Linked DNA regions of Streptomyces venezuelae. The protein of the gene in region 2 interacts with the protein of the main gene of each other region in a pairwise test. Links are inferred from orthologs where the notes say so. Each region holds a gene or a part of one and is shown on either strand. Other genes may lie near its edges.

The links. The genes of interacting proteins can lie anywhere in the genome.
Region 1: the proteins of leuS (region 2) and ligA interact in binary tests that used the Escherichia coli proteins (3 or more experiments, as listed by UniProt). The link is inferred for Streptomyces venezuelae from one-to-one orthologs.

The regions. Positions count from the first base shown.
Region 1 is NZ_CP029191.1:5,729,699-5,736,685, reverse strand. Bases 1,597-4,539 are described here. They hold ligA (NAD-dependent DNA ligase LigA), read right to left. Parts: upstream 4,189-4,539; coding sequence 2,005-4,188; downstream 1,597-2,004. Other genes in these bases: DEJ49_RS26030 (methionine synthase), read right to left, coding at 4,220-4,539; DEJ49_RS26040 (putative bifunctional diguanylate cyclase/phosphodiesterase), read right to left, coding at 1,597-1,690. In the rest of the region: more of DEJ49_RS26040, read right to left, coding at 1-1,596; more of DEJ49_RS26030, read right to left, coding at 4,540-5,242; DEJ49_RS26025 (SDR family oxidoreductase), read right to left, coding at 5,239-5,937; DEJ49_RS26020 (TIGR00730 family Rossman fold protein), read right to left, coding at 5,945-6,490; DEJ49_RS26015 (DUF427 domain-containing protein), read left to right, coding at 6,550-6,879; DEJ49_RS26010 (GlxA family transcriptional regulator), read right to left, coding at 6,886-6,987. UniProt on the Escherichia coli protein: DNA ligase that catalyzes the formation of phosphodiester linkages between 5'-phosphoryl and 3'-hydroxyl groups in double-stranded DNA using NAD as a coenzyme and as the energy source for the reaction.
Region 2 is NZ_CP029191.1:2,598,807-2,606,256, reverse strand. Bases 2,212-5,617 are described here. They hold leuS (leucine--tRNA ligase), read left to right. Parts: upstream 2,212-2,516; coding sequence 2,517-5,417; downstream 5,418-5,617. Other genes in these bases: DEJ49_RS11645 (hypothetical protein), read left to right, coding at 5,549-5,617. In the rest of the region: DEJ49_RS11660 (NADH-quinone oxidoreductase subunit NuoF family protein), read right to left, coding at 1-998; DEJ49_RS11655 (hypothetical protein), read right to left, coding at 995-2,101; more of DEJ49_RS11645, read left to right, coding at 5,618-6,283; DEJ49_RS11640 (DegV family protein), read left to right, coding at 6,361-7,206.

The sequences.
Region 1 (6,987 bases), 3.1 Mb from region 2 along the record:
CGTACTCGGTGAGGTGCGGCATGAGGCCGGACGACTCGGCGATGGCGATGAACTCGTCGGGCGGCACCTTCCCCCGTTCGGGGTGCACCCAGCGCACCAGCGCCTCCAGGCCCGCGACCTGTCCGTCGAACTGGACCTTCGGCTGGTAGTGGAGCTCGACGTCGCCCGCGTCGAGGGCGCGGCGCAGGTCGCCGAGGAGGCCGAGCCGGTCGGGAGTGTTGGAGTCCCGCTTGGATTCGTAGACCTCGACGCCCGTGCGGTCCCGCTTGGCCTGGTACATCGCGACGTCCGCGCGCCGCAGGAGGCCTTCCGCGTCGAGTGCGTGGTCGGGGAAGACCGCGAGGCCCGCGCTGGCCTCCAGGACGAGGGTGAGGCCGTCGAGGTCGAGCGGGGAGCCGAGCGCGGCGACGAGCTGGCGGGCCACGCGCGTGGCCGACGTCGTGGAGTCGGCGACCGGCAACAGGACGGCGAACTCGTCGCCGCCGAGGCGCGCCGCCTCCGCCCCGCTGGGCAGTGCGAGGCGCAGCCGGTCCGCGATCTGGAGGAGCAGCCGGTCACCGGCGAGGTGACCGAGGGTGTCGTTGACGGACCGGAAGCGGTCCATGTCGATGAGCATTAACGCGGACCGCGCGCCGATCCGCTCGGCGTCGTCGAGCGCGGTCCAGGTCCGTTCGAGGAGCCACTGCCGGTTGGGCAGCCCGGTGAGGGGGTCGCGGAGCTGTTCCTCGGCGCGGGCGCGGGCGATCCAGAGGGTGGAGTCGAGGGCGACGAGCGGGATCGCGAAGAGGGGCAGCAGGATCGGCAGGGAGATCGCGACGACGCAGATCAGCGGGGCGATGCCGAGCAGCGCGATGCCGAGGAGGCCCTGCCGGACGAGGGCGGTGCGGGTGACGGTGGGCAGGGCCTCGGTGCGCGGCGCGTGGACGTACCAGAGCAGGACGCGGGTGACGGCGAGGTATGCGACGGCGACGAGGGCCACTTGGGGCGCGGTGTAGAGGTCCCAGGTCTCGGGGAGCCAGGGCGTTTCCGCGCTGGGCGCCGTGCCGAACGCGGCCAGGGTGAGTGCGCCCGCGCCGATGCCGAGGATGTCGACCGCGCCGTGCAGCAGGCCTTGGCGCCAGCGGTGCCTGCGGGCGACGCCGACGAGGACGACGACGGTGAGGCTGACCATGCCGGCGGGCACCCAGCCGTAGAGGAGCAGGACGGCGACGGTGAGGGCGCCGCCGGAGCCCGTGCCGCCCCACCACCGGTTGCGGCCGAGGGCGACGAGGTGCCCGACGATGAGGCCGGTGAGGACGGCGAGGGACCAGCCCGCGGCGCCGGTGGGGAACAGGGCGTGGCGGCCCGTGAAGGCCTGGAAGAAGCCCGTGCCGAGCAGCACGGCGGCCGCGGCGACGGTGAGGAGCGGCAGCAGCGGCCAGGGGTCACGGCTGTCCTGCACGGCGGGCGCGCCCGGTCCGGCGAGGGTCGCGGGGCTGTCGGTGTCGTGCTGCGGTGCGGCGGTCCAGGCCCGTTCGCGTGGTTCGACGGCGGTGCTCAGCGTGCAGGGTCCGGAACCGGGGGCGGGCTGCGGCATGCCGCCCGGGTCGGTGTTCGTCGCGGTCCGGCGGCCGCGCAGCCAGGCTCCCGGCGCGCGCCACAGGCGCGCGCGCAGCCGTGAGTCCGGGGCGGCGCTCTCGGTCGGTTCCATTCCCGTCCCTCTCACAGCCGGCGGTGCCCACGCCATGCGGACTCGGCCCTGATGCGGCCGCGCCCATGAATCCGTCCCCGCACTCCGCTCGAGCGAGGAGATGCGGTTCTCCCGCACTCGCGCCGAGCAGGGGATGCCCCCTTCCAAGCTCTTGATGAGCAGGTGATACCCCGTTCGCAGCGGGGCACGGCAGGCGCACACCTCAACAGTAGGCCGCAGAAGGCTTCCACGGGCAGCGGTCGACTACGGTTGCCCGAATGCGACCCGGCCACCCGTATGCCTCTGGTATGCGCCGAACGGGTGGCCTTCAACCGCTACTCCTCGGTCGGAAGCGCGACTTCCCGCGCTGCGTCCGGTCCTTGTTCGAGCAGGACAGCGAAGCCTTCCTCGTTGAGAACCGGAACCTTCACCTGCATGGCCTTGTCGTACTTCGACCCGGGGTTGTCGCCGACGACCACGAACGATGTCTTCTTGGAAACGGAACCGGTCACCTTGGCTCCGCGGCTCTGCAGCGCTTCTTTTGCGCCATCCCGGGTGTGGTGTTCGAGCGTTCCGGTGACGACGACCGTGAGGCCCGCGAGCGGCCGCGGTCCCTCGTCCTCGCCGCTCGCCTCCTCCTCCATGCGCACGCCGGCCTCCCGCCACTTGCGCAGGATCTCCCGGTGCCAGTCCTCGGCGAACCACTGTTTGAGGGAGGCGGCGATGGTCGAGCCGACGCCCTCCACCGCGGCCAGCTCCTCCTCGGTGGCCTGATCGATGCGGTCGATGGAACGGAACTCGCGGGCCAGTGCCTCGGCGGCCACCGGGCCGACGTGCCGGATCGAGAGGCCCGTGAGGACGCGGGCGAGGGGGCGCTCCTTGGCCGCCGCGATGTTCTCCAGCATGGCCAGGGTGTTCTTCTTCGCCTCGCCCTTCTGGTTGGCGAAGAAGGTGACGACCTTCTCCTCGCCGGTCTTGGGGTCGCGCTTGGGAAGTCCGGAGTCCTGGTCCAGTACGTAGGACTTGATGGGCAGGAGCTCGTCGACCTTGAGGTCGAAGATGTCGCCCTCGTCGAGGATCGGCGGTTCGGCGGGCTCCAGCGGCCTGGTGAGGGCGGCCGCGGCGACGTACCCGAAGTTCTCGATGTCCAGGGACTTGCGGCCCGCGAGGTAGAAGAGACGTTCACGCAACTGGGCGGGGCAGGACTGGGCGTTGGGGCAGCGGAGGTCGATGTCGCCCTCCTTCATGGGGCGCAGAGCCGTGCCGCACTCGGGGCACTCGGCGGGCATCACGAACTCCCGCTCGGTGCCGTCCCGCAGGTCGACGACGGGGCCGAGGATCTCCGGGATGACGTCTCCGGCCTTGCGGATGACGACGGTGTCCCCGATGAGGACGCCCTTCTTCTTCACCACGTCCTGGTTGTGGAGGGTGGCGAACTCGACCTCGGATCCCGCGACGGTGACGGGTTCCACCTGCGCGTACGGCGTGACGCGGCCGGTGCGGCCGACGCCGACGCGGATGTTGATGAGTTTGGTGTTGACCTCCTCGGGCGCGTACTTCCAGGCGATGGCCCAGCGCGGGGCGCGCGAGGTGGAGCCGAGGCGGCCCTGCAACGGGATCTCGTCGAGCTTGACGACGACTCCGTCGATCTCGTGCTCCACGGAGTGGCGGTTCTCCCCGAAGTACGTGATGAAGTCCCGGACGCCCTCCAGGCCCTCGACGACCTTGTTGTGCTTGGCGGTGGGCAGGCCCCACTCGTGCAGCAGCTCATAGGCGTGGCTGAGGCAGTCGATGTCGAAGCCCTCGCGGGCACCGATGCCGTGCACCACCATGTGCAGCGGCCGGGTCGCGGTGACGCGCGGGTCCTTCTGGCGCAGTGAACCGGCCGCCGCGTTGCGGGGGTTGGCGAAGGGCTTGTCGCCCGCCTCGACGAGGCGGGCGTTGAGCTCCTCGAACTTCTCCATGGGGAAGAAGACCTCGCCGCGGATCTCGACGAGGGCGGGGACGCGGTCGCCCGCGAGGCGCTGCGGGATGTCCGCGATCGTGCGGACGTTCGGCGTGATGTCCTCGCCGGTGCGGCCGTCGCCCCTGGTCGCGGCGCGGGTCAGCTTCCCGTCCTCGTACGTGAGGTTGACCGCGAGGCCGTCCACCTTCAGCTCGCAGAGGAGGTGGAAGTCCGGGGTGCCGGCCTCCTTGGCGACGCGGTCGGCCCAGGCGGCGAGCTCGGCGTCGTCGAACGCGTTGTCCAGGGACAGCATGCGCTCGCGGTGCTCGACGGCGGTGAACTCCGTCTCGTACGAACCCGAGACCTTCTGGGTCGGCGAGTCGGGGGTCCGGAGCTCGGGGTGCTCGTCCTCCAGTGCTTCGAGGGAGCGCAGGAGCTTGTCGAACTCGGCATCGCTGACGACCGGCTGGTCCTTCACGTAATACCGGAAGCGGTGCTCCTCGATCTGCTCGGCCAGCTGGGCGTGCTGATCCCGTGCCTCGGCGGGCACAGAGCCTTGCTGTTCGACAGCCACCGTTTCGTCCTCCCGTTTACGTCATACCCAATTACTCAGGGTTGTCTGCGAGCGATCTCGCCGCTCTGGCGCAGTGGGCGAGCGCCGCGCGCGCGTACGCGGGTGATGCGCCCGCGAGCCCGCACGACGGAGTGACCACGACCGACTCCGCGAGTGATCCCGGATTCAGCCCCAGCCTGCGCCACAACGTCCTGACACCCATGACGCTACCGGCAGGGTCTGACAATCGGCCGTCCACGCCCGGCACGACACCGGCGAAGAGCCGCGTACCGCCCTCGACCGCCTCACCGATCGTCTCGTCGTCACGCTCGGTGAGCAGGTCGAAGTCGAAGGAGACCGCGTCGGCCCCGGCGCGGCGCAGGAGCGCGAACGGTACGTCGGGCGCGCAGGAGTGCACGACCGTGGCGCCGTCGCCGCCGTCACCCCGGACGGCGAGAACGTCCCGCAGCGTGCTCTCGACGAGCTGCCGGTCCACGGCGCGGTGGGTGCGGTACCCGCTCGCGGTCTTGACCTGCCCGCGCAGCACGGCGATCAGCGAGGGTTCGTCGAGCTGCAGGACGACCTGGGCGCCGGGCACCCTGCGGCGGACATCCGCGAGGTGCTCGCGCAGGCCTTCGGCGAGGGATCCCGCGAGGTCGCGGCAGGCGCCGGGGTCGGAGAGCGCGGCCTCGCCGTTCCTGAGCTCCAGGGCGGCGGCGAGGGTCCAGGGGCCGACGGCCTGGACCTTCAGCGGGCCCTCGTACCCCTGGGTGAACTCCTCCAGGGCGTCGAGGTCCTCGCCGAGCCACGCCCTGGCGCGGCGGGTGTCGCGTCCCGGGCGGTCGCCGACGCGCCAGCCGCTGGGCTCCACGCGCGCGTACAGGTCGACGAGGAGCCCGGCGGTGCGGCCGATCATGTCGGCGCCGGGGCCGCGGGCGGGCAGCTCGGCGAGGTAGGGCATGCCCTGCTCGGGCCCCTCGAAGCTGCCGGTGACGGTCTTGGCGGCCTCGCGGGCATCCCCGCCGGGCATGGACCCGATGCCGGTGGCCGGGCCCCAGGTGAACGCGTCGCTCATCGTCCCGGCCGCACCGTCAGGTCGTTGACCTCCGCGTCGCGCGGCAGGTCCAGGGCCATGATGATCGTCGTGGCGACCGACTCGGGGTCGATCCAGCGGGACGCGTCGTACTCCTTGCCCTCCTGCTGGTGGACCTTGACCTGCATGGCGCTCGCCGTGCGGCCGGGGTAGACCGAGGTGACCCGGACGCCGTTGTCGTGCTCCTCCTGGCGGAGGGAGTCGGCGAGGGCCTTCAGGCCGTGCTTGGAGGCCGCGTAGGCGGACCACTCCGGGCCGGCCCGCAGCCCGGAGCCCGAGTTGACGAAGACCACGTGCCCCTGGGCGGCCCGGAGTTGGGGCAGGAAGTGGCGGGTCAGCTCGGCGGGGGCGATGAGGTTGACGTTGAGCTGGTGGCGCCAGGCCTTGGGGGTGAGCTCGCCGACCGGGCCGAGGTCGACGACGCCCGCGATGTGCAGCAGGGAGTCCACGCGCGAGGGCAGCGACTGGTGCCCGAACGCCCAGGACAGCTTGTCGGGGTCGGAGAGGTCTCCGACGAGGGTGCTCGCGCCGGGGAACTCGGCGGCGAGCTCTTTGGCGCGGCCCGCGTCCCGCGCGTGCAGGACGAGGTCGTCGCCGCGGGTGTGGAGGCGGCGGGCCACGGCCGCGCCGATGCCGGAGCCGGCCCCGGTGATCACATGTGTTGCCATACCCGCCATGCTCGCATCACCGGGTGCCCGCGGACTCCTCCAGGTAGGCGAGCGCGCCGACGGGCTCCTCGGCGAAGAAGACCAGGTCGGTGAGCGGGAGGGGCAGGAAACCCTCGTCCTCCATGCGCTGGAACTGCTCCTTGAGGCCGTCGTAGAACCCCGCCGAGTTGAGCAGCACCACCGGCTTGGCGTGCTTCCCGTGCTTCTTGAGCTCCAGGATCTCGGTGGCCTCGTCGAGCGTGCCGGTGCCGCCCACCATGATCACGATCGCGTCGGCCTTCTCCAGGAGCAGCGCCTTGCGCTCGGCGAGGTCGCGCGCGATGACCATCTCGTGGGGCTCCACGACCTGCCGGGCCTTGGCGGCGAGGAAGTCCACGGAGACGCCCACGAGCCGCCCTCCCGCCGCGTGCACGCCGTCCGCCACGACCTTCATCAGGCCGCTCTCGGAGCCGCCCCAGACCAGCGTGTGGCCGCCCTTGCCGAGCAGTTCCGCGAACTCGCGGGCCGGGCGGGTGTAGCGGTCGTCGAGGTCGGCGGCGGAGAGGAAGACGCAGATGTTCATGCGCCCACGGTACGTTCCGTCCCACAGGACATTCACTGGGCATCCGAGGAGGGCACGACATGACCAACGGGCACCGGATCACCGTCGAGCAGGGCACGGACCACGTGCGCGTGGTGCACGACGGGCAGGTCGTGGCGGAGAGCAGCCGCCCCGTGCTGCTGCGCGAGACGGGCTACCCCGTCCGGCACTACCTCCCGCCGGAGGACGTCCGCACGGACCTGCTGACCCCGTCGAAGACCACCACGTACTGCCCCTTCAAGGGCACGGCCTCCTACTGGTCGCTGCCGGGGGCGGCGGACACGGTGTGGGCGTATCCGGAGCCGAAGGACGCGGTGGCCGGGATCAAGGACCACTTCTGCTTCTACGAAGCAGAAGTCACGGAAGCGTAGGTCGGGTCACGACGCAGCAGTGAACGTCCGCCGGTAGGCGACCGGCGAGACGCCGAGCACGGCCCGCATGTGCTGGCGCAGCGAGTTGCCGGTGCCGAAGCCGGACCG
Region 2 (7,450 bases):
TGCGCGACCCGCAGCGACTCGCCCAGCGGGCAGGTGCCCTCACCGATCGGCAGGATCGCGCCCGCGCCGAGAGCGCCCCCGCACGCGTCCAGGGAGGCGCGGGAGACGACGGCGTCGTGCGCCGTCGCCCCGTCGAGCCACCTGCCGTGATAGCCGCCCGTCAGCACGCCCTGGGGAAGCGACGGCGCTCCGGCCAGTTGGAGGACGTACTGGAGAGGCACTCCGGTGGGGACCTCGACGACCATCGGCCGGGCGACCGCTCCGGAGAGGGTCAGCAGGACGGTGCCGGGTTCGTCGCGCAGGCCGGTGCGGCAGTAGCGGTCGGCGCCTGTCCTTGCGGCGACGGCGAGCTGGGCGAACGTCTCCGCGTTGGAGAGCAGGGTGGGGGCGCCGCCAACTCCGGAGTCGGACGTCCGCACCTTGCGGCCCGGCGGCAGCGGGGGCCCGCCGTCCGCCGAGCGGACGAGGGCGGAGGACTCCCCGGTGACCATGCGCACCGGATTGCGCTGCACGCGCGCGCGGAGGGCCGATCCGCGGCGGTTGCCCAGGCCGCGCTCGGCCAGCGCGGTGCGCATCGACGCCTCGGTCGAGTCGCGGGTCACGCCGACGACCAGGGTGCGTGCCCCGATGGCCTCGGCGGCCAGGAGGGCGCCGTCGAGGATGAGGTGCGGCGCGCGGTTGATCAGGACGGTGTCCTTACGGCAGGCGGGCTCGTCCTCGCTGCCGTTGACGACGACCACAGGGCGTATGCCGCGCCGGATCGCCGCGTCGGCGACGGACCGCAGCTTCCGGGCGAAGGGGAACCCCGCGCCACCGCGGCCCCGCAGGGCGATGTGCTCGGCGAGGCGGGCGAGCGGTTCGCCGGCCATCGGTTCCAGCGGGCCGTGCACCTTCAGGTGCATGGAGAGGTCGAGGCGTTCGACGAGGTCGAAGCCCGAGGTGAGCAGGGGCAGGCCGACGACGCGGACTTCGGGGACGTCGGGGAGCGAGGCGTTCACGGGTGGCCTCCGGTGGCGGCGTTCCAGGGCTCGCCCGTGCCGGGGGCCTGAAAGGGCCGATGCAGCGGTTCGGTGGCGGGACCGCTGTCGTACACGGGGTCGAGGGGGGCGTCGTACGAGGGGTCGTACACGGGCTGGGGCGTGGTGTCGTACGTCGGCTGGGGGGCGACGTAGGGGGACTCGGCGGGCGGTGGCGGGGAGGGCGCGGGCCAGCGGCCCGGGGGCTCGGCGCGGGGCGGCGGGACGGTGGGGTGGGGCGGTGGCGCGGTGACGGTCAGGGCGCGGTAGGCCGCCGAGATGCCGACCACGGGGTCCGTCGCGGGGGGTGGGGCGGTCGTGCCGGGCAGCGGGGTGGAGAGGGTGTCCCGCGCGGGAGGCTCGTCCCGGTGCGGGGCGGCGCCTTCCGGTTCGAGCAGGGCGAGGACGCGGGCGGCGACCTTCCGCTTGACCGGTGGCGGTGCCGCGCGGAGGGCGACCGCTCCGGCGACCGCGACCAGGCACAGTGCGTACAGCGTGACGACCCAGGGCTTGGGCTCGCGGCCCGCGTACAGGCCGTGGATGAGCGCCGAGCACCAGGCGGGGTAGGCCAGCATGTGCATCGCCCGCCAGCGCGACGCGATCCGGGCGGGGGAGGCGAAGGCGCTGCGGAGGGCGCCTGTGACGGCCGTGGCGACCATCAGGAGGCCCGCGAGCGAGCCGAGCCCGATGAGCCCCGCGCTGCCCGTGACGCCGAGCCCGAAGGGCATCAGGGCGCCGAACAGTGACACGTGGTCGAGGGCGACCTTGACGGTGCCGTGCAGCAGCAGGAAGCCGACGGAGGCGATCGCGGTGGCGCGGTGCACGGCCTGGGCGAGCAGACGCTGGCGCGAGTGCAGGAACAGGCGGTCGGTGGCCACCAGGCCCCAGACCACGGCGGCGGTCAGCGAGACCAGGGAGAGGACGCCCGCGGTGAAGTCGACGGCGGCTCTCAGGGCGTCACCGCCGGCGAAGACGAGCAGGGGTATCAGGAGCAGTGCGCCGACGCCGAGGGCCCGTGGCACGGGCGAGCGGGCGGCGGAACGCGGGACGGAACGGCTCTTGCGGTGCGGGTGCAGAGGGTTCATGGCGGCTCCGAGATGGTTCGGTCCGCCGCATGCTAGGTCGCTCCATACCGGTGGGTACGGGGTTTGAGTTATTGCGTTGTTATCAAAGTGCGACACGATCTTGGTGTTGCCCCGATAGTGGGCGGTACGCGGAGTAACCCTTGGCCAACGCCTAAAGGTGGTGTCAGTGCGGTGCCGGGCCGCGGTGCCGGGCCGCCGCGGCCCGGAAGCTCGTCGCGGGCCGCGGGAGGGCTGCGGTACCCTGACGCCATGCGTGCCGTACGCCTTCTGCTTAGCGGGCCGCGCTGATCAGTCCCGACCGCCGGTGAATCGCGGTCGGAATCGGCGCGGCGTCCCCTCCTGTGCGAGGGGCATTTTTGTTTGACCAGCACGGTCAATTCCGCAGGCAGAGACGATCGATGGAGCTTTGAGGATCATGAGCGAGACGAATTCTGCTGCCGCCTCCGAGGTGGCCGCGCCGCACCGCTATACGGCCGCTCTGGCCGCGGACATCGAGGCACGCTGGCAGGACTTCTGGGACGCCGACGGCACCTACGAGGCGCCGAACCCGAGCGGCGACCTGGCCGCGCGGGACGAGGCCGAGGCCGCGCTGGTGGCCAAGCCCAAGAAGTTCATCATGGACATGTTCCCGTACCCCTCCGGCGCGGGCCTGCACGTCGGCCACCCCCTGGGGTACATCGCCACGGACGTCTTCGCGCGCTTCCAGCGCATGACGGGCCACAACGTCCTGCACACCCTGGGCTTCGACGCCTTCGGCCTGCCCGCCGAGCAGTACGCGGTCCAGACGGGCACCCACCCGCGGGTCTCCACCGAGGCCAACATCGAGAACATGAAGTCCCAGCTGCGCGCGCTGGGCCTGGGCCACGACAAGCGGCGCTCGTTCGCGACGATCGACCCCGAGTACTACAAGTGGACCCAGTGGATCTTCGTCCAGATCTTCAACTCCTGGTACGACGCCGACGCCGCGAAGGCCCGCCCCATCGCCGACCTGGTCGCCCAGTTCGAGAGCGGTGAGCGCGCCGTACCGGACTCCACGCGCGCGTGGAGCGAGCTGGACGCCGTCGAGCGCGCCGAGGTGCTGAGCCAGTACCGCCTGGCCTACGCCTCCGACGCGCCCGTCAACTGGTGCCCCGGCCTGGGCACCGTCCTGGCCAACGAGGAAGTCACCGCCGACGGCCGCTCCGAGCGCGGCAACTTCCCCGTCTTCAAGGCCAAGCTGCGCCAGTGGAACATGCGCATCACGGCCTACGCCGACCGCCTGCTGGACGACCTGGACGCGCTGGACTGGCCCGAGGCCATCAAGCTGCAGCAGCGCAACTGGATCGGCCGCTCCGAGGGCGCCCGCGTGCGCTTCCCCGTGGGCATCGAGGGCGACGCGATCACCGTCTTCACCACCCGCCAGGACACCCTGTTCGGCGCGACCTACATGGTCCTGGCGCCCGAGCACGACCTGGTCGACAAGGTCATCCCGGACGCCTGGCCCGCGGGCACCCACGAGACGTGGACCGGCGGGCACGCCACCCCGGCCGAGGCCGTCGCCAAGTACCGCGCGTTCGCCGCCGCCAAGTCCGACGTCGAGCGCCAGGCCGACGCCAAGGAGAAGACCGGCGTCTTCACCGGCGTCTACGCCACCAACCCGGTCAGCGGCGAGCAGGTCCCGGTCTTCATCGCCGACTACGTACTGATGGGCTACGGCACCGGCGCGATCATGGCCGTCCCGGCGCACGACAGCCGCGACTTCGCCTTCGCCCGCGCCTTCAACCTGCCGATGCGCTGCGTGGTGGAGCCGTCGGACGGCCGCGGCACCGACCCGCGCGCGTGGGACGACGCCTTCTCCTCGTACGAGGCGAAGCTGATCAACTCCTCGAACCAGGAGATCTCCCTCGACGGCATGGACGTCACGGGCGCCAAGGCCCGCATCACCGGCTGGCTGGCCACCCGCGGCATCGGCGAGGGCACCGTCAACTTCCGGCTGCGCGACTGGCTGTTCAGCCGCCAGCGCTACTGGGGCGAGCCCTTCCCGATCGTCTACGACGAGGACGGCGTCGCCCACGCCCTGCCCGAGTCGATGCTGCCCCTGGAGCTGCCGGAGGTCGACGACTACTCCCCGCGCACCTTCGACCCGGACGACGCGAACACCTCTCCGGAGACACCGCTGTCCCGCAACGAGGACTGGGTCAACGTCACCCTGGACCTGGGCGACGGCCCACGCACCTACCGCCGCGAGACCAACACCATGCCCAACTGGGCGGGTTCGTGCTGGTACGAGCTGCGCTATCTGGACCCGCGCAACGACCAGCAGCTGGTCGACCCGGCCGTCGAGCAGTACTGGATGGGCCCGCGCGAGGGCCAGCCGACGGGCGGCGTCGACCTGTACGTGGGCGGTGCCGAGCACGCGGTGCTGCACCTGCTGTACGCGCGCTTCTGGTCCAAGATCCTGTTCGACCTGGGCCACATCTCGTCCGCCGAGCCGTTCCACAAGCTGTACAACCAGGGCATGATCCAGGCCTACGTCTACCGGGACAGCCGCGGCTTCCCGGTGCCGGCCACCGAGGTCGAGGAGCGCGACGGCGCGTTCTTCTTCGAGGGCGAGCCGGTCAAGCGCGAGCTGGGCAAGATGGGCAAGTCCCTGAAGAACGCCGTGACGCCGGACGAGATCTGCGACGAGTACGGCGCGGACACCCTGCGCCTGTACGAGATGGCGATGGGCCCCCTGGACGTCTCGCGTCCCTGGGACACGCGTGCGGTCGTCGGCCAGTACCGCCTGCTGCAGCGGCTGTGGCGCCTGATCGTCGACGAGTCGACCGGTGAGGTCACCGTCGCCGACGTCGCGGAGGCGGACATCGACGAGTCCACGCTGCGCGCCCTGCACAAGGCCATCGACGGGGTGCGCCAGGACCTGGACGGCATGCGGTTCAACACCGCGATCGCCAAGATCACCGAGCTGAACAACCACCTGACGAAGGTGGGCGGCGCGGTGCCGAGGTCCGTCGCGGAGCGCCTGGTGCTGCTGATCGCGCCGCTGGCCCCGCACATCGCCGAGGAGCTGTGGCGCAAGCTGGGCCACACCGACTCGGTGGTCCACCAGGACTTCCCGGTCGCCGACCCGGCGTACGTCGTGGACGAGTCCGTGACCTGCGTCGTGCAGATCAAGGGCAAGGTCAAGGCGCGCCTGGAGGTCTCCCCGGCCATCTCCGACGCCGAGCTGGAGAAGGTGGCGCTGGCCGACGAGCGGGTCGTGGCGGCGCTGGACGGCGCGGGGATCCGCAAGGTGATCGTGCGGGCGCCGAAGCTGGTGAACATCGTTCCTGCGTGATGGTTCGCGTGTAGCGGTATAGGGGTCTTCCCTTACGGGCAGGTTGGGGGTTCCGCTGGAACCTCCGACCTGCCTTCTCCGTTTACGGTGGAAGAGGCCGAGGGAGCGGGTCGGATACGGAGAGGATCGCCATGGAAGCCGTGGGCGCAATCGTGGCGCTGCTGTTCGTGCTGTTCTTGGTGCTGGGCATCTACGCAACGGTGAAGGCCGTCAAGGCGGCCAAGCGAGGCGTGGACCGCACCATCACGGAGGCCCGCCGGACCGTGGAGGACACCACGCTGCGGGCGAGGAGCTTCGCACAGGCGGGCAGCGCCGGTGAACTGGCGCAGCTGCGTCTGTCGTTGCGCACCTCGATGCGGGCCACGCAGGACGTACTCCAGGCGGGCGCCGCTGACGACGCCTCGCTGAAGGAGACCCTCCAGCTGTTCGACCGGCTCAGCGTGCACGGACACGAGCTGGACGACGAGCTCCGTCGTCTCGAGCGCGACCCCGACAAGGCGGCTCTGGCCGAGCGGCTGCCCGCGCTGCGCGAGCGCACGGAACAGATCAAGAAGTCCGCCGACTCCCTGCGGTGGTCGGCGCGCGACCGGGCCCGCCGGTTCGCGGACGACGACCTGGACTCGCTGAGCACCCAGATCGACATGGAGGCGGGTGCCCTGCGGCACTGGACGACGGAGCCGGCATCCGACCAGACCCCGCCCCCGGCGGCCTGGCCCGATCCCGAGTCTGCGCCCGCGCCCGCGCCGGAGGGGTCCGAGGCGGCCCGTCGGACAGCCCAGGAGCCGACGCGGCCCGCGATCACTCCGCCCGGCGCACGCGTGACGTATCCGTGGGAGAAGAAGGCCAAGCCCGAGAGCACGACCTGATCCGCCCGGCGCCGGAGCACCGGGGCGGAGAGGGCCCGGACTGCCACCCGACGGCGCAGACAGGTAACCTCCAGCTCATGTCCCGCCATGTCGCGATCGTCACGGATTCAACGGCCTACCTGCCGCAGGAGACGATGGAGCGGCACAGCATCACCGCGGTGCCCCTGACCGTGGTCCTGGGGGACCAGGCGCTGGAGGAGGGCACCGAGATCTCGGCCCGCTCCCTCGCCCTGGCCCTGCAGAAACGCAGGTCGGTGACCACGTCCCGGCCCAGCCCCCAAGTCTTCGCGGACACGTACCGCAAGATCGCCGAGGCGGGCGCGACCCACATCGTCTCGCTCCACCTGTCCGCCGAGTTCTCCGGCACGTACGACGCCGCGGTCCTCGCCGCGAAGGAGTCGCCGGTGCCGGTGCGGGTGGTGGACACCGGCATGGTGGCGATGGCGCTCGGCTTCTGCGCCCTCGCGGCGGCGCAGGCCGCGGAGGGCGGCGATTCGGCGGAGGAGGCGGTGGCCGCCGCGGAGAAGCGGGCCGCGGGCACCTCCGCGTTCTTCTACGTCGACACGCTCGACTACCTCCGCAGGGGTGGCCGCATCGGCGCGGCCCAGGCGCTGTTCGGCTCCGCACTCGCGGTCAAGCCGCTGCTGAAGCTGGACGGCGGCCGCATCGACATGCTGGAGAAGGTGCGGACGGCGTCGAAGGCGATCGCCCGGCTCGAGGAGATCGTGGTCGAGCGCGCCGGTTCCGGCCGGGTCGACATCGCCGTGCACCACCTGGCGGCCCCGGACCGGGCGTCGACGCTCGCCGAGCGGCTCAGGGAACGGGTGCCGGACCTCGGTGAACTGCACGTGAGCGAGGTCGGAGCGGTGATCGGGGCGCACACGGGGCCGGGGTTGCTGGGGGCCGTGGTCTCGCCTCGGTGAGGTGGGGGCCGCTGTGGATTCCCACGTGTGGGTGACGGAGTTATCCACAACTGCCGGGTAATCCACGGAAATTGAGCAAGATCAACACGTTGTGCCGACGGTCCGTAGCGTCGTCGGCATGACGACTCGATCAGTTTCCCGGACAGTTTCTGCGACGAGCGGGCCTGGGCGTGGCCCGGGGTCCGACGGGCGTGTGGTGGTGGGCGGCCGTGCGGTGGGTGGCCGTGCCGTGGGCGGGCGTGGG